DNA from 3 places in the Bacillus sp. T3 genome. Region 2 is predicted to be linked to each of the others. Evidence: riboswitches for the same ligand, from Rfam matches in the RefSeq annotation. Region 2 holds a riboswitch; each other region holds the start of a gene.
What was found. Region 2 has a riboswitch for S-adenosylmethionine ahead of RGF10_RS10040 (methionine biosynthesis PLP-dependent protein). Riboswitches for the same ligand answer to the same signal wherever they lie in the genome.
Positions count from the first base shown of each region.

Region 1: it holds a riboswitch for S-adenosylmethionine, as region 2 does, so the genes downstream of both, RGF10_RS04305 (methionine ABC transporter ATP-binding protein) here and RGF10_RS10040 (methionine biosynthesis PLP-dependent protein) in region 2, are expected to answer to the same signal.
Region 3: it holds a riboswitch for S-adenosylmethionine, as region 2 does, so the genes downstream of both, metK (methionine adenosyltransferase) here and RGF10_RS10040 (methionine biosynthesis PLP-dependent protein) in region 2, are expected to answer to the same signal.

Region 1 is NZ_CP137761.1:854,189-860,206, reverse strand. It holds gene sufD (Fe-S cluster assembly protein SufD) at 1-531, opposite strand, end outside; gene sufC (Fe-S cluster assembly ATPase SufC) at 549-1,334, opposite strand; gene RGF10_RS04315 (MetQ/NlpA family ABC transporter substrate-binding protein) at 1,734-2,570, opposite strand; gene RGF10_RS04310 (methionine ABC transporter permease) at 2,589-3,254, opposite strand; gene RGF10_RS04305 (methionine ABC transporter ATP-binding protein) at 3,247-4,272, opposite strand; SAM riboswitch class I at 4,526-4,642, opposite strand; gene RGF10_RS04300 (O-acetylhomoserine aminocarboxypropyltransferase/cysteine synthase family protein) at 4,769-6,018, opposite strand, start outside.
Region 2 is NZ_CP137761.1:1,926,132-1,932,149, forward strand. It holds gene RGF10_RS10030 (bifunctional homocysteine S-methyltransferase/methylenetetrahydrofolate reductase) at 1-1,298, opposite strand, end outside; gene metC (cystathionine beta-lyase) at 1,300-2,472, opposite strand; gene RGF10_RS10040 (methionine biosynthesis PLP-dependent protein) at 2,472-3,584, opposite strand; SAM riboswitch class I at 3,669-3,781, opposite strand; gene RGF10_RS10045 (GTP cyclohydrolase II) at 3,981-4,724, shown strand; gene ribD (bifunctional diaminohydroxyphosphoribosylaminopyrimidine deaminase/5-amino-6-(5-phosphoribosylamino)uracil reductase RibD) at 4,737-5,834, shown strand; gene RGF10_RS10055 (MarR family winged helix-turn-helix transcriptional regulator) at 5,964-6,018, shown strand, end outside.
Region 3 is NZ_CP137761.1:1,042,252-1,048,269, reverse strand. It holds gene asnB (asparagine synthase (glutamine-hydrolyzing)) at 1-748, opposite strand, end outside; gene metK (methionine adenosyltransferase) at 1,118-2,317, opposite strand; SAM riboswitch class I at 2,548-2,689, opposite strand; partial or broken gene pckA (phosphoenolpyruvate carboxykinase (ATP)) at 3,000-4,590, shown strand; gene RGF10_RS05400 (DUF2584 domain-containing protein) at 4,789-5,031, opposite strand; gene RGF10_RS05395 (alpha/beta hydrolase family protein) at 5,075-5,860, opposite strand; gene ytkD (RNA deprotection pyrophosphohydrolase) at 5,996-6,018, opposite strand, start outside.

The DNA of each region.
Region 1 (6,018 bases), 1.1 Mb from region 2:
TAGGTATACAGCTTGAATTGGTTGAGTTACTTCTACATTTTTCGGGATGTAAAGGAATGTACCACCATTCAAATAGGCTGCATGAATTGCTGTTAAACGATGCTCATCCACCTTTACACCGTTTTTCATAATGAAACGGCGTAGCAAATCACCATGCTCACGAGCAGCACTGAAAATATCAGTGAAAATAACGCCAGCGTCAATTAATTCCTGTGATAGTACTAAGAAAGCTGGGCGATTATTGCGTTGAATATATAAATTTTTAGAAGTAGACTCTAGATCGATTAATGCTTTTACTTCCTCTGGTAGATCTTCTAGGGAAGCAAAATCCTCACTGCTAACGATGTGCTTAGAAAAATCAGTAAAATTCCATTTATCGATTTTTGTTTTATCCGGCTTTGGCATTGGCAATGCTTGTGCTTGTGTCAACGCCTGCAAACGAAAGTCTGTTAACCAATCAGGCTCATTCATCTCTTTTGAAAAAGAACGAACATAGTCCTGATCAAAAGGTAATTTTATTTCAGTTGTCATGTTAATCCCCCCAACGCTTACGCTTCTTGCTCAACTGTTTCGTCTTCAATTCCTAGCTCTTGCTTGATCCAGTCGTATCCTTCTGCTTCTAAGCGTTGTGCTAATTCAGGGCCACCAGATTTAACGATACGGCCTTGCATCATCACGTGAACGAAGTCAGGAGTAATATAATTTAAAAGGCGTTGATAGTGTGTAATCACTAAACAGCCAAAGTTTTCGCCGCGCATTTCATTGATTCCCTTTGAAACTACCTTTAAAGCATCAATATCCAAACCAGAATCAATTTCATCTAAGATAGCAATTTTCGGTTGGATCATCATTAATTGAAGAATTTCATTACGTTTTTTCTCTCCACCTGAGAATCCTTCATTTAAGTAACGTTGTGCCATGTTTGGATCCATTTCAAGGAATTCCATTTTTTTATCCATATCACGGATAAATTTCATTAAAGAAACTTCATTTCCTTCTTCACGACGGCTGTTGACTGCTGAGCGTAAAAAGTCTGCATTTGTTACGCCGTTAATCTCACTTGGATACTGCATAGCGAGAAATAGACCTGCGCGTGCACGTTCGTCAACTTCCATTTCCAATACGTCTTGTCCGTCTAACTCAATTGTGCCTTGTGTTACTTCGTATTTAGGGTGACCCATGATGCTTGAGGAAAGGGTTGATTTACCTGTACCGTTCGGTCCCATAATAGCGTGGATTTCTCCGCCTTTGATTTCTAGATTTACACCCTTTAGAATTTCCTTCTCTTCAATCGCAACATGAAGATCTGTAATTTTTAACGTTGATCCTGCCATTATATATACCTCCATCACTATATATCATCCAGCAAAAACTGCTGAATTTTTTCATTCTCAGTTTATTCTCATTACAATCTTATAACAAATCGAATTTGTTAGCAACACTTTAGCAGTAATAACAAAAGTCCTTTATAAAGAACAAAAATTGGCTTATCATGTCTATCTTTTCCGAATTACCTCTTTTCATGTATCAGCATTAAGATCAATAAAATGAATTTCCTTTTCTATTCTATCAAAAAATTAGAAATGGTGCCGCTTACTATTCTTCTATATTATAAGGATTTTGGTTTTTATTCCTTGTTCTAAATCAATTTCAGCATGTTTAAATATATCAAATTTTCCCTAAATACAAAAGAAGCAGGCATTATTCATGCCTGCTTTTTTTAATTACAAAAGTTATTTTACTGATAGTACAGCACCTTTGTATTTTTCTTCAATAAACTTTTGAATTTCTTTCGATTTTAATACTTCAACCAGTGTATTTATCTCTTCATTGTCTTTATCTTTTGAATTTACAACAACAAGGTTCGCAGGAACAACATCGTCACCTTCACGAGCAATCTGGTATTCCTTCGCATTGATTCCAGCCTCTAATACGTAGTTTGTATTGATAACTACCGCATCACCTTCGCCATTTTCAAATGAAGAAGCTAATAATTTTGCTTCAATTAAAGTTGAGAAATCAAGGTTTTTAGGATTTTCAACGATATCTTCAACGCGAGCGTTAGCTCCAACGCCTTCTTTAAGCTTAATTAAGCCAGCCTTTTCAAAAATCGGTAAAATACGACCATGGTCACTAAAAGAATCACTCATGATAATTTTTGCGCCTTTAGGAAGATCATCTAAGCTTTTATATTTTTTAGAGTATACACCAATTGGTTCTTGGTGAATTTCCCCAACACTTACAAAGTCAAAGTCCTTGTTTTCTTTCATTTGAAGCTCTAAATAGCCAGGTGTTTGGAAATAGTTTGCATCAATCTCTCCATCGTGTAACGCCACATTTGGTAGGATATAATCAGTAAATACTTGAACCTTAAGATCAATTCCTTTTTCCTTTAATAACGGTTTTGCTGCTTCAAGCACTTCAGCATGAGGAACAGCGGATGCACCTACTACTAGAGTTTTGTTACCGCCTTTTCCTTCCTTTTTAGTTGCTTCATCTTTAGCACCGCCGCATGCAGCTAGTGTTAAAGCAAGGATGGCAATTGTGAAAATCGCGAATAACTTTTTCATGTCTACTTTTCCTCCTAGTTAACGTTTGTCTGTTTTTTTTGTAAAGTAATCTCCAACGAATTGGATAATAAATACCAAAATTAATATAGCAATAGTGGCTACTAGTGTAATCAGTGGTCGATTACGCTGAAATCCTTCTAAATACGCGAAATGTCCAAGACCACCCGCACCAATGACCCCAGCCATCGCTGTAAAGCTTACTAACGAAATGGCGGTTACTGTAATCCCTGAGATTAACGCAGGCAATGATTCAGGAATCAGTACTTTAAAAATGATATGACTATGTGTCGCCCCCATTGATTGAGAAGCCTCGATCACACCTTTATCAATTTCTCTAAGTGCGATTTCCACCATACGTGCATAAAACGGTGCAGCCCCAATAATTAAAGCAGGGAGTGCTGCATTTGCACCAAGCATGGTTCCTAACATTAATTTTGTAAACGGAATAAGCAAAACAATTAATATAATAAATGGGATTGATCGGAAAATATTCACAAAACCAGCAATGATAATGTTAATAAAGCGATTCTCCCAAATGTTCCCTTTATCTGTTAGAAACAATAATAATCCAAGTAAAAGTCCTAATATAAATGTGGTGATCACAGAGATTGACGTCATATAGATCGTTTCTTGTGTCGCAATCCATAATTGGTCCCAGTTCAGTTGCTCAATTATCTCAGCCATTCTTGATCACCTCCACCCCTACGTGCTGGGAATGTAGGAATTCTGTTGCTTTGTCAATTTCCTGTTGCTTCCCATCTAGATGTAGGAATAGCGTCCCATAAGAACCTGTTTGGGTCTGGGATATTTTCCCCTGCAAAATCGTAACAGTTAACTCATATTGACGGATCAAATTAGCGATTACTGGTTGCTCAGCTGCTTCTCCTACAAAGGATAATTGAACCACTTGTCCATGTGGATAACGTGTCAATAAGTTCTCAATCGTTTCTTTTGTTTCCTCTGGCTCCGTTACTTGTTGGACAAATCGCTTTGTAATGGCCTGTTCAGGATGTTTAAACACCTCTAAAACAGGGCCAAGCTCAACAATTTTCCCGTCTTCCATAACCGCAACGCGGTGGCAAATCTTTCGAATCACATGCATTTCATGTGTAATTAACACGATTGTCAGTCCTAGACGTTTGTTTATATCAACTAACAAATCTAAAATTGAATCAGTTGTTTGTGGATCCAATGCACTTGTTGCTTCATCACAAAGCAAAACCTTCGGGTTATTCGCTAGTGCTCTCGCAATCCCTACTCTCTGCTTTTGTCCTCCGCTTAGCTGTGAAGGGTATGATTCTTCTCTTCCTTCCAACCCAACGAGCTTGATTAATTCATCCACCCGTTTGTTCCGTTCAAGCTTCGAGATTCCAGCGATTTCAAGTGGAAATGCGATATTTTCTCGTACAGTCCGAGACCAGAGCAAATTAAAATGCTGGAAAATCATACTAATTTCTTGGCGAGCCTTCCTGAGAGCTGCTCCTTTAATCGAGGAAACCTCATTACCAGCCACTTTAATTGAACCTTGCGTTGGAATCTCTAGCCCATTCAGCATCCGAATCAAGGTGCTTTTTCCGGCACCACTATAGCCTATAACACCAAAGATTTCTCCTTCTTTCACTTCCAAACTCACGTCGTCAACTGCTGTTACACGACCATTTTTTGAAGGATAGATCTTGTTTACTCCTTTTATATGAATCATCCGATCACCCTCTTTTAATTCTTCCTAGCAGATGCTGTTTTGTTGGACTTCTAGTATTTCATTATGTTTTGAATGTTCTTAACCATTCATTCATAATTTGGCATGTTTATATGTTTTTTCTTTAATGTACCTTCATCCTGAATTCCAACAGTTAACAAATGCTATTTTAATAAAATTTAGAAAGAATTCGAACCTAATAAAAATGCCTATCTGCAAAATGAGCAGAAAGGCATAGTGAGTTTCTATTTCCCTTCTCTCATCTTCCAAAGTCGTATGACTTTGTGTGAATTGGCACCTTTTCACATTGCTAAGCAATATGACGGTTGCCTGGGCTTCATAGGGCACATCCCTCCACCTCTCTTGATAAGAGCAACTATTCTATTATTCAATCAATTATATGTTCTGAATTCCTTACTATTAAAGTGATTCTATCACGCATAAATTATTTCTGTCAATTAGAATATTTATTTTAAAATAATGGATATTTTTACCTAAGTTATTTGACAGCACTCGTTAAGCCAGTTGCTACTTCGATTGCTTGGTCAAGGTCTTCGATTAAATCTTCGACATTTTCAATTCCAATTGAAAGACGAATTAAATCTTCTGGAACACCTGCGGCTGCTAAGCCCTCTTCATCTAATTGCTGATGGGTTGTACTGGCTGGGTGAATGACTAAGCTTTTAGCATCGCCAACATTGGCAACATGTGTCCAAAGCTTTAATTCATTAATAAATTTCGCCCCTGCCTCACGTCCACCTTCAATTCCAAATACAACGACAGATCCAGGTCCTTTTGGTAAATATTTATCAGCAAGAGCTTTGTCCGGATGATCCTCATTTCCTGGGTATAAAATCCATTTTACGGCAGGATGTGCTTGTAAATATTTTATGATTTCCTTCGTGTTAGCAATATGTTCCTTCATTCTTACGTGCAATGTCTCTAACCCCAATGTAAGCTGGAATGCATTTTGTGGCGAGATTGCAGGTCCCATATCCCTCAACAGCTGAACACGAGCCTTAACGATAAAGGCTGCTGCCCCAAGCGCTTCACTATACACGAGATCATGGTAGCTTGGGTCTGGGGTAACGAACCCAGGAAACTTGCCCGTACCCCAATCGAATTTACCTCCATCCACTATGACTCCACCTAATGTCGTACCGTTTCCACCCAACCACTTTGTTGCAGAATGGATGACAATATCTGCCCCATATTCAATTGGCTTTAACAAGTACGGTGTGGCAAATGTATTATCGACGATTAACGGTACTCCTGCCTCATGCGCAATATCTGCAACCTTTTCGATATCTAAAATACGTAGGCTTGGATTGCCGATTGTTTCAGCAAACACTGCTTTCGTTTTATCCGTAATGGCCGCTCTAAAATTTTCTGGATCCTCTGCATTTACAAACTTCACATTAATTCCATAACGTGGTAGCGTCATCGCAAATAAATTATAAGTTCCCCCATAAAGAGTTGACGCGGCAACAATTTCATCCCCTGCCTGAGCGACATTCAAAATGGCTAATGTAATCGCCGACATTCCGCTTGCGACTGCGAGTGCTCCGATACCACCCTCTAGTAAAGCCACTCTCTCTTCAAATACCGTAACAGTTGGGTTATGTATTCTTGTGTAAATATAACCTGGTTCTTTTAGGGCAAATAAATTCGCAGCATGCTCAGTGTTTTCAAATTGATAGGCATTGCTCATATAAATCGGAACAGCACGCGCCCCAGTTACAGGATCTG
Region 2 (6,018 bases):
ACGTCGTATACCGACGAGGCACCAGGGAAATCGCCAACACGAGCAGGGTCGCCTGTAATCGCTAATACATCCGTTAATCCAAGTGTAGAAAGTCCCATTAAATGAGATTGTAAGCCGATAATATTACGATCACGACAGGTAATATGGATTAAAGGTCTAAGTCCAATTTCTGTTTTTACCAAATGTCCAATGGCCGAATTTGAAATCCGTGGTGAGGCAAGTGAGTTATCCGCAAGGGTAATGGCATCAATTCCCACTTCCTTTAATGCTTTTGCACCCGCGAAAAATTTGGTCGTGTCTAGCTTTCTAGGTGGATCCAACTCAACTAAAATTGAATGGCGTTTTTTTACGATTTCGTGTAATGCTGGAATTTCCCTAATGGTTGCAACCGGCTTAATATCAATTTTTGGTGGTTGCTGCTTCGTTACCTTTTCCGTAATGGGTGGTACGTTTCTAAGTGCTTCACTAAAAGCACGGATATGCTCAGGAGTTGTCCCGCAGCAGCCACCAAGTAATCGTACCCCTTGATCTCTAAACAATGGAGCAGAATTTTTAAAGTACTCAGCATTTCCTTCATAGTGAAAAACACCATCAGTAAAGGTTGGCAAACTTGCATTAGGATAAGCCGATAAAAATGAATGCTTTGGAAGAGGAACCTCTTCTAATGCCTTTAACATATGATGAGGACCAAGTCGACAATTAAGGCCAACGACATCCGCACCTAATTGCTCCAATCTCAAAAGCGCTTCTGCGATAGGGGTATGGTCCTGCATGAACCCAACCTCCTGCATCGATAATTGCGCAACGATTGGAAGTTCTGTTTCTCTCCTAGCAATGGCCAAAACCGTTTCAATTTCCTCGAGGTCATAGTAAGTTTCTAGGATGATCCCATCTACACCCTCAACTAGTAAGGAAAAAAGCTGTTCTTGAAAGCTTTTTTTAATTCCTTCAAGGCTCACACTTTTGGGTTTAATCCCACGGTTTCCACCAATGGTTCCAAGAACATAGGTTTTACCTTCAGCAGCTTTTTTTGCAATTTGAACCGCCGCTGTATTAATTTCTTTTACTGATGATTCAAGACCATATCTTGCTAATTTTAACGCATTTGCTGCATACGTGTTGGTTTGAATAATGTCGGCACCAGCATTAATATAAGCACGGTGAATGGAAAGGATTTGTTCAGCATGGGAAAGATTTAGTTCCTCAAGACAGCTGTCCTTTCCATATGAATAAAGCAGGGTGCCCATTGCACCATCACCTATAAGTATTTGATTTTCTAATTTTGATAAAAAGCTCATTTTACACCTCTAAAGGTTTATCGGCATGATCATGAATGGCTGATGTGAAATCAGCGATAAGATCATCCGGATTTTCTAGTCCGACTGAAAGACGAAGCAATTGATTGCTAATCCCTCTTTGTAATCGTTCTGCTTCCGGCATTGCAGCATGTGACATTTTGGCTGGGTAGGATAGAATGGATTCAACTGCCCCCAGGCTTACAGCAAATACTGGTATTTTTACATTCGCTATAAATTTACGGAAAATTTCTTCATTTTTCAATTCAAATGATAACACAGCACCTGCATCTTTGGCTTGCTTAGCTTGGATATCATATTGCGGATGGTTTGCTAAACCAGGGTAGTATACTTTTTCTACCCAATCCTGCGATTGTAAAAACTCTGCAATTTTTTGTGCAGCCTTGACGGAGTGTTGTAGTCGCACATGTAAGGTTTTTAACCCTCTAAGTACAAGCCAAGCATCCTGTACGCCAAGTACAGCCCCAAATGAGTTTTGTAAAAAGCCTAATCTTTTTGCTAATTCTTCATCCTTGACGACAGCTAGTCCAGCAACAACGTCACTGTGACCTGACAAAAATTTAGTGGCACTATGAAGGACAACATCAGCCCCAAGTTCAAGTGGTTTTTGGCTGGCAGGTGTTAGAAAGGTATTATCGACGAATGTAAGAGCGCCGCATTTCTTTGCTAGATCACTAATCGCTTGTATATCCGTTACCTTTAATAATGGATTTGAAGGCGTTTCAACATAGAATAATTTTGTATTAGGTTGAATGGCTTTTTCAACTTTTTCGAGGTCAGTCATATCAACAAATGTATGTTGAATGCCAAGTCTAGATAAAACCTCGGTTACCATACGGAAGGTACCACCATAAACATCCTCAGTAATGACTACGTGATCATTCTGTGAGAGAAGGAGAAAGGCAGTTGAAATAGCTGCCATCCCAGATGCAAAGGCGAATCCTTTTATACCACCTTCTAATTCGGCAATCACATCCTCCAAAGCTTCCCGAGTAGGGTTTAAACTTCTTGCATAATCATATTTTCCAAACTGATCGACATCAAACTGATGGAAGGTTGATGCATGCTGAATGGGCACACTCACTGCCCCAGTGTTCGGATCAATTTTATGGCGATTGTGAAGCAGTCTTGTTTCAAATGTGTAGTTTGTCTCCATTATACCGCAACCTCCTTTTTAGCGTGTGTAAGCGCGTGTTGTAAATCATTAATGATGTCTTCTGAATCCTCTAGGCCAACTGAAAAGCGTAAAAGCCGATTACAGACACCCGTTTCCTCACGAATGTGTTCAGGGATGTCGGCATGTGTTTGTGTCGTAGGGTAGGTAATAAAGCTTTCAACGCCTCCTAAGCTTTCTGCAAATGAAATCAGCTTCATGTTTTGTAGGAAGGGATTTACCCAGGCTGCATCTTTAATACGGAACGAAACCATTCCACCTTTACCAGGGTAAAGGACATCGATTACATCTTCGTGTGCGGATAAGAACTCCACGACTCTTTTTGCATTTTTTTCGTGTCGTTCCATCCGAAGTGATAATGTCTTCATGCCTCGAATCAACAGCCAAGAATCAAACGGGCTTAATACAGCACCAGCGGCATTATGAAAGAGGGCAAGTTTATCACAAAGTTCTTTGCCCTTTGCGACGATTAGACCGGCAAGAACGTCATTATGACCACCTAAATATTTTGTAGCGCTATGAATGACGATATCGGCTCCAAGTGTAATTGGTTTTTGCAGGAGCGGTGTATAGAAGGTATTGTCAACGATTAGTAAAATATTGTTTTCATTGGCGATTTTCGCAACTGCGCCTATATCGGTTTGCTCCATTAACGGATTCGTTGGTGTTTCAATAAAGATTGCTTTCGTTCTTGGAGATATGTATTTCGTAATCTCCTCAGGGTTTGTTGTATTCACATAATGGCTCGTTAAGCCCCACTTTTTAAAGCCTTGTTCAAGGAGTCGGTAAGTTCCACCATATAAATCTTTGGATACAATCCATTCGTCCCCTGATTGGAAAATCGATAATATGGTAAGGATGGCGGCCATGCCCGAACTACAGGCATATCCTTGGTCGCCAGCTTCTAGCTCTGCTATCGCCTGCTCCAAAATTTTTCTAGTTGGATTCCCAGTTCTTGTGTAATCAAATCCGGTTGATTGTCCAATTCCTTCATGTCGATATGCAGTAGAAAAATAGACCGGTGGATTTACTGTTCCTGTTGTTTGTTCACTACGATTTCCAATTTGCGCTAGCACAGTATCAATTTTGTACAAAGCCGCCACTCCTTTTCAAGTAAAAATAAAAAAGTCTTCTTTCTAAGAAGAAGACTTAAGTGTAGTTGGGACATTTAGCCATTCTCCTTATCTTTCAAGTTTTTACAACTTGCTGGACTTAGCACCTTTTCAATGATAAATCATTGATGGTTGCTGAGGTTTCATCGGGCCATACCCTCAACCTCTCTGGATAAGAAATAAAAATATTTTATTTTTTTAAACTTTACTATATATATAGTAATAATGTCAATTAGTTTATAAAAATATTCTGGGAAATCAATAAATATTCTCAATTAATTTAGGAAGCTTTATTACTTGACGCGTATTGTTTACTATTTTATGCTCAGTTACATAATTATAGTAAAAATAGCGTAGTGAAGAATGGGGATTGAAAATATGCTTTCAATAGAAGTAAAAGATATTTTAAAAGAAAAGATGACCATGATTAATATAGATAATAAACCAGCAATTTGTCTCGTCGGTCCAGTCAAATTACCCGTGCAATTAGGTGATAATGTTGTTACATTTAAATGGTACTCTTGGTTAAAATTAAAAGAGGAATACATAGATAAAGAACAGATTCTCGATTCACTTTCCACTGCCCGTTTGGCTGATTTACAGCAATCATCCATTTTAGTTTATGGAGATTTTGAACACAGTGAGCAATCGTTCGTTAGGTTTCATAGCATTTGTCATACGGGTGATATTTTTGGCAGCAAACGCTGTGACTGTGGATATCAGCTTCAGCAATCACTGAAAATGATTGTTGAGAATGGACACGGCGCATTGTTTTACTTGGCTAATCATGAAGGAAGAGGAATTGGCCTCTTTTCAAAATCATTAGCGTATTTATTGCAGGAACAGGGAATGGATACGGTTGATGCCAATCACGCATTAGGTTTTGAAGATGATTTAAGGGCTTACGATGAGCCATTGTTCATATTACGAGCCATGCGATCAAAACCAGTTGTCCTTATTACAAACAACCCGAAAAAGCTTCACGCACTTAAAGAAAAAGGTCTTTCAACTAATTCTCACATGCCGCTTTGGGGTGGAATTAGTGAACACAATGAAAAGTACTTAGAAACGAAAATCTTAAAATCTGGGCACATCCCAGAACAAACGCGAATACCTAGTTAAGGAGCTATTAAAATGAAAACAGACCAATATTTTATGAATATTGCCTTAGAGCTTGCCGCCACGGCAAGAGGGAAAACGAATCCAAATCCACTCGTAGGGGCTGTTATTGTTAAAGACGGGATGATTGTTGGCTCGGGTCTGCACCGCCGGGCAGGTGAACCACATGCGGAGGTGCATGCATTTCGTATGGCAGGAGACCATGCAAAGGATGCTACTTTATATGTTACGTTAGAGCCTTGCTCCCACTATGGAAAAACTCCTCCTTGTGCAGAGCTTGTGAAGGATTCAGGAGTCAATCGGGTGGTCGTTGCCATGCAAGACCCTAACCCACTAGTAGCCGGTAGAGGTATTAAAATCCTTCAGGATGCTGGAATAGAAGTAGAGGTTGGTGTGCTGGAGCAGGAAGCCCGCTTACTAAATGAACGGTTTATTCACAATATGGTCAAGAAAACTCCGTTTATTATATCAAAGGTGGCGATGACCTTGGACGGCAAAATAGCCACCTATAATGGGCATTCCCAATGGATTACGGGAAGCGAAGCCAGAAGCTCCGTTCACCAACTACGCAATGAGGTAGATGGAATCATGGTTGGGATTGGGACGGTATTAGCTGATGATCCACAGTTAACAACAAGGCTTCCTAACGGTGGTAAAAACCCGGTTCGGATTATACTTGATACAAATTTAAGGTTACCCCTTAACGCTCAAGTTACGGAAACAGCGGATGCATCGACATGGGTTATTACAGGTGAGGATGTTAACGAGCAAAAAGTTCAAGAGTTAAAGGCAAAGGGACTTGAAATAATCTCTGTTCCTATTGCAGAGTCAGGACTAGATCTACCGAGCGTGCTAAGTGAATTATATAATCGGGGATTAACCGATGTATTGTTGGAAGGCGGAAGTGAATTAAACGGAACATTTTTACAAGCAGGTTTAATTAATAAATACTTGATCTATGTTGCACCGAAATTTATAGGTGGGAGAAATTCAAAAACACCTTATGCCGGGCCAGATTCAGAAACAATGGATGCAGCAATAAATGTTGATTTTCATTCTATTGAACAAATTGGTAGCGATCTTTGTATCACTGCTTATCCGAAAGGTGAATAACAATAATACTAAAAAAATTGACATATTTGTGAACAAAGAATATACTTACCTAAGTAACTATTTCAATGAATGAAGTAGTTACTTTTTTTATTAAATAATTACCTAGGTAAGAGAAAAGGAGGGGATCAATTGATTATTGAACATGAATTATTTCATCAAGTCCATCAGCTTTCTAGAAAGTTAA
Region 3 (6,018 bases), 880 kb from region 2:
TAACTGAATCATACATAACATCTCTAATTTCTTTGATAAAAGCATCCTCTGATTTATTCACTGGCTTGAAGGATGCTCTCCAATAACGGGAAATGTTCATTTTCTCGCCGATTTTTTTCGTGAAATAATGTCCCGGCTCTAGCTTAAGAATTCCGTCAGTCATAGTAGCAGGTTCTGGAACAAACTGATAAGTTAAGTATTGTTGAATGGCTTCGTAATTTAAAGCTTGGTTTTCAAGCGCCAGCAAAATACTTTTCTTTTCTGAAGCAAAATAAGTCTGCTCGTCAGTTTCATAATAAAAGAATGGTTTGATACCGAATGGGTCTCTAGCCCCATAAAGTGTTTGCTCCTGTTTGTCCCAAATGACAAAGGCAAACATCCCACGTAGCCGCTCAACAGCCTTTTCTTTAAGGTGGCTATATAGAGCAATGATTACTTCTGTATCTGAATGTGTTGCAAAGGTTAAGCCTTCTTTCAACAGCTCTTCACGAAGCTCAACATAGTTGTATACTTCACCATTAAAAATAATCCAATAACGTTCATTCTCATAGGTAAGCGGCTGATGACCGCATTCAATATCAATGATACTTAAGCGACGAAAGCCGAATTGAATATGTTCATCATAAAAATAGCCATCATCATCTGGTCCACGATGAGTAATGACATTGTTCATATTAGTAAAAAGCTGTTTTTGTTCATCACGATATTCTTGTGTTTTCTCATGTACACAACCAATAAAGCCACACATTATGTACGTTCACCTTCTCCGTTCATTTAAGAAGTTCTTTATTTAAATAAACAGCTGTGTTAATTAGAATGTTGATTTCCGCTCCAGGTACTCAGCGCCGCGCGGGGCGGGCGGTGAGCCTCCTCGGCGTTTTACGCCTGCGGGGTCTCACCTGTCCCGCTGCTCCCGCAGGAGTCGAGTACCTTCCGCTCCAATCAACATTGTGTGCAAACATGAAAATGTGCTATAACAAGCCTTATTTTAATAAAAGAACCCTCATTAATTTGATTATGAATCGACTCTTGCTGAATTCATACCTTCTATACTACCATATCGGAATCAAATAAAAAACAGGAGTTACATCCTAGTGTAACTCCTACTTTGTTCATATTAATTAGTAGCTTGCGCCTTCAATGTTTCTGCTTTATCTGTACGTTCCCAAGGAAGATCGATATCAGTTCTTCCAAAATGACCATAAGCAGCTGTTTGCTTATAGATAGGACGACGAAGGTCAAGCATTTTGATAATACCAGCTGGACGAAGATCGAAGTTTTTGCGAACAAGGTCAACTAATACATCCTCGCTTACCTTGCCAGTTCCAAACGTATCCACCGCAATCGATACTGGTTGTGCAACCCCAATCGCATACGCAAACTGAACTTCAACTTTTTCAGCAAGACCCGCTGCAACGATGTTTTTGGCAACATAGCGTGCAGCATAAGCAGCAGAACGGTCAACCTTTGTAGGATCTTTTCCTGAGAACGCGCCACCACCATGACGTGCATAACCGCCATAAGTATCAACAATAATCTTACGACCTGTTAAACCAGCATCGCCTTGTGGTCCACCAATTACGAAGCGGCCTGTTGGGTTAATGAAGTATTTTGTATTTTCATCAATTAGTTCTGTAGGAACCACTGGATTAATTACATGTTCTTTAATGTTTCGTTGAATTTGCTCTAGTGTAGCTTCTGGGTGATGTTGAGTTGAAATAACGATTGTGTCAATCCGCACTGGCTTGTCATTTTCATCATACTCAACAGTAACCTGCGTTTTACCATCTGGACGAAGGTACGGAAGAATATCCTCTTTACGAACCTCTGTTAGACGACGAGCAAGCTTGTGCGCTAACGAAATCGGAAGGGGCATAAGCTCTTTCGTTTCATTACAAGCAAATCCGAACATTAAACCTTGGTCACCTGCACCGATCGCTTCAATTTCATCATCGGTCATGTTACCCTCTCTTGCTTCAAGTGCTTGGTTAACACCCATAGCAATATCAGCTGACTGCTCATCAATTGAAGTTAGTACTGCACAAGTTTCTGAATCAAAGCCATACTTTGCCCGTGTATAACCAATGTTTTTGATTGTTTTACGAACAAGTTTAGGGATGTCGACATAAGTAGAAGTTGTGATTTCACCTGCTACTAGTACAAGACCAGTTGTAACTGAAGTTTCAGCAGCAACGCGAGCATTTGCATCCTTTGCTAAAATCGCATCTAAAATCGCATCAGAAATTTGGTCACAAATCTTATCCGGATGACCTTCTGTTACCGATTCAGAAGTAAACAAACGACGTTTTGTTGACATCTGAGTTCCTCCTTTTATATAGAAATAAAGCGAGGTTAATCAAGAATATGTAACTGTCCTATTTGTAACCTCAATTTGATACGGTACTCATTCCCTAAGTAGTATGAAATAAACATGGGGTTTTTATCCTGATAACAGAATAAAAACGACACGCGTCACTTCAAAAGGTGCAAAATAAAAACCTTTCCTATTAAATGAGGAAAGGTTTGAGTTAACAATTGCGCCTTTCACTCTTATCGTTCAAGGTTATACCTTGCGTCAGGTTAGCACCTTTGCTATGAAAAATCATTAGACTAATGTCTTGATAGATTTTTAACATAGCAGGTTGCTGGGTTTCATTGGGCCTGTCCCTCCACCAGCTCGGGATAAGAGAGTATCCGTTCAAGGTAGAATAATACCGTAACCGTTCAAATTGTGTCAATAGCTTTTTCAATTGTTCACGATTGTGTAACCATTTTTCGACAATTATCGATTTAAATCTACCTCATTATTAGTTCCTTATTTACTAAAATAGAATATCCTAATTAACAAATTAATTTAATTAACAACCATATTTAAGGAGGAAACCATAATAATTTAGATATTTTTTTAAAAAAGTGGATATTAGTATAGATTAATTAGTTAAATGTGTTATACTATTCACAACACTCAAAAATATTTGATAAAGGATGGTATTTATCAGATGAACTCTGTCAGTATCTCTAATGAACTAAATGTATTGTTAAAGGGTAGCAATATTCGTAATCAGCTTTCTGTACCGCAATTAGTTGAAAAGGTTTTAGAACGCAAAGAAGGAATTATCTCCTCTACTGGAGCTGTTCGTGCAACAACAGGGAAATATACAGGTCGTTCTCCAAAAGACAAGTATATTGTAGAAGAAAGTTCTTCTAAAGATAAAATAGAATGGGGTTCTGTAAACCAACCAATCTCTGAAGAAGCATTTTCAAATCTTTACAATAAGGTTATCAACTACTTGCAGCAAAAAGAAGAAGTATTTGTTTTCCGTGGCTTTGCAGGTGCAGATAAAAAATACCGCTTACCAATTCAAGTTATCAACGAATACGCTTGGCACAACCTGTTTTCTCACCAATTGTTCATTCGTCCAAATGATGGTGAATTAGAAGAGCATAATGATGCTTTCTCTGTTATTTGTGCTCCAAATTTCAAGGCAGATCCAGCAGTTGACGGAACTGCAACTGAAACCTTCATCATTATTTCTTTTGAACAGAGAACGGTCCTCATTGGTGGAACAGAATATGCAGGGGAAATTAAAAAATCTATATTCTCTGTTATGAACTATCTGCTTCCTGAAAACGGGATTATGCCAATGCACTGCTCTGCAAACGTAGGCGCAGAGGGTGACGTTGCTTTATTCTTTGGTCTCTCCTGGAACTGGAAAAACAACATTATCAGCAGACGCTAATCGCAAATTAATTGGCGACGATGAGCACGGCTGGTCAAATAACGGCGTCTTCAATATTGAAGGTGGCTGCTATGCAAAATGCATAAACTTATCTCGTGAAAAAGAACCACAAATTTTTGATGCGATTCGTTTCGGCTCTGTGCTTGAGAATGTAATCCTTGATGAGGAAAGCCGTATTGCAGATTATGATGACACATCATTAACTGAAAATACGCGTGCAGCCTATCCATTACAAGCGATTACAAATATCGTTGATCCAAGTGTAGCTGGTCATCCAAACACGATTATTTTCTTAACAGCCGATGCCTTTGGAGTTTTACCTCCAATCTCTAAGCTGACAAAAGAACAAGCTATGTACCATTTCTTAAGTGGTTACACTTCTAAGCTTGCTGGTACTGAAAGAGGAGTTACTTCACCTGAAGCAACCTTCTCAACATGCTTTGGTTCTCCATTCCTACCGCTTCCTGCAACACGTTATGCGGAAATGCTAGGACAAAAAATTGATGAGCACCATGCCAATGTTTTCTTAGTAAACACTGGTTGGACTGGCGGCGAGTATGGCGTTGGTTCAAGAATGAAGCTTTCTTACACTCGTTCTATGGTTCAAGCTGCTCTTAACGGCGAATTAAATCATATTGAAACTGAAACGGATGATATTTTCGGTTTAGAAATCCCAGCTCATGTTCCAGGTGTTCCTGATGAAGTGCTTCAACCAAGCAAAACTTGGGCAGATAAAGCAGCATATGTTGCAAAAGCAACTGAATTAGCTGGTAAATTCCATGAAAATTTCAAAAAGTTTGCAAATGCACCTCAAGAAATTGGTTTGAAGGGTGCACCGATTGCACGTTAATCTAGTTTCACATAAGTCATAGTTGCATGGGGGCATTATGGCTTATTATGGGGAATTTGTTCGGAAAAAAATGGGGATAAAAAAGGCTGCCAGGGTCAATTCAGACCTGCGCAGCCTTTTTTTATAAAGTAAAGAAAGTATAAAATTTTGATAGGTGACGAGCGCTAGGCGCCGATTAATGGGCGCCTTGCGCTTTTCTTAATTTGTGGAATGGAGTGCGATTAATTGATATACAATAGTCGTTTCTTCTTTTTCCCATACTACTTTTTTAATTATGGCTGTTCCGTTTGTTTCACTCTCCAGAGTTTTTCTGACTTCTAAAGGGATCTCGATCGGATAAAGCCGATATCCTTCTTTTGTTAGAGAGAAATTGTTTTCATCCAATCTTTTTTCTCTCCCTTTTGTTACGATAAGAGTATTTAATTCAAGTGGCATTCCCATAAACTCACTCCTCCAACCTCTTCTTCTCGTTATTTTAACATTATTATGTCTGCATTTTCATCCACTTCGTGAGATCTTTTACAATTTCTCTATTCACTTCTGGGGGAAAATAATGAGTAAATTGTTTAAAATACCAAGTGGTAACAATCTTTTGTAGTTCCTGTAATCTTCGTTGTAGCTTGGTTGCATGCTCGACCGATACGTTTTTATCGTTCCAACCGTGGATAATAAGAACTGGTGCTTGAAGTTTATCTAATCCATTCAGAGGGGTTCTTTCCTGGTACCGCTCTGGATATTTATCCGGTGTACCACCAATCACTCGCTTCATCATTTTTCGCAAATCCATTCTTTCTCGGTAGGTTAATGCCATATCACTCACTCCACCCCATGTGACGACAGAGGCTGTTTCCGGAAAGTGGATCGCTGTCAGCAATGCCATCACTCCTCCGCGCGAAAAACCAAAAACATGAATTCTATTAACAAGAGGATGAGCATTCAAAAGCAAAAAGCCAGCAAAAGCATCGTGCCGGCCCTCTCCAGCAAAATCCTCGTTTCCTTCCCCACCCTGATTGCCACGATAAAACGGCGCAAACACAATAAAGCCTTCTTGAGCAAACTGAGCAATTCGAGCTGGTCTTACTCTACCAACATTTTTTATCCCACCACGCAGATATAAAAACCCATCTCGAACTCCTGCTTGTTTCGGCTCAGCTAATAACCCTTTTACAATTAACCCTTGGGAACGATAAGTAACAAGTGTTAAGGCTACATTCGGATTCGGAGAAGGAAAACTCCATTTTGAAATTATGCTCCCGTCTTGTTGATCCATACTAGATTTGACCTCCTTTCTGACGATAATTATTTTTTCTTACTCCAATCCCATTAAATGAATATCCTATTGAACACTAAAAAAAGTTGACCAGATATACCTCCCTAGTCAACCTTGTCCGATACATCAATGTCATTAACGTTTATTGGTCAAAAGGC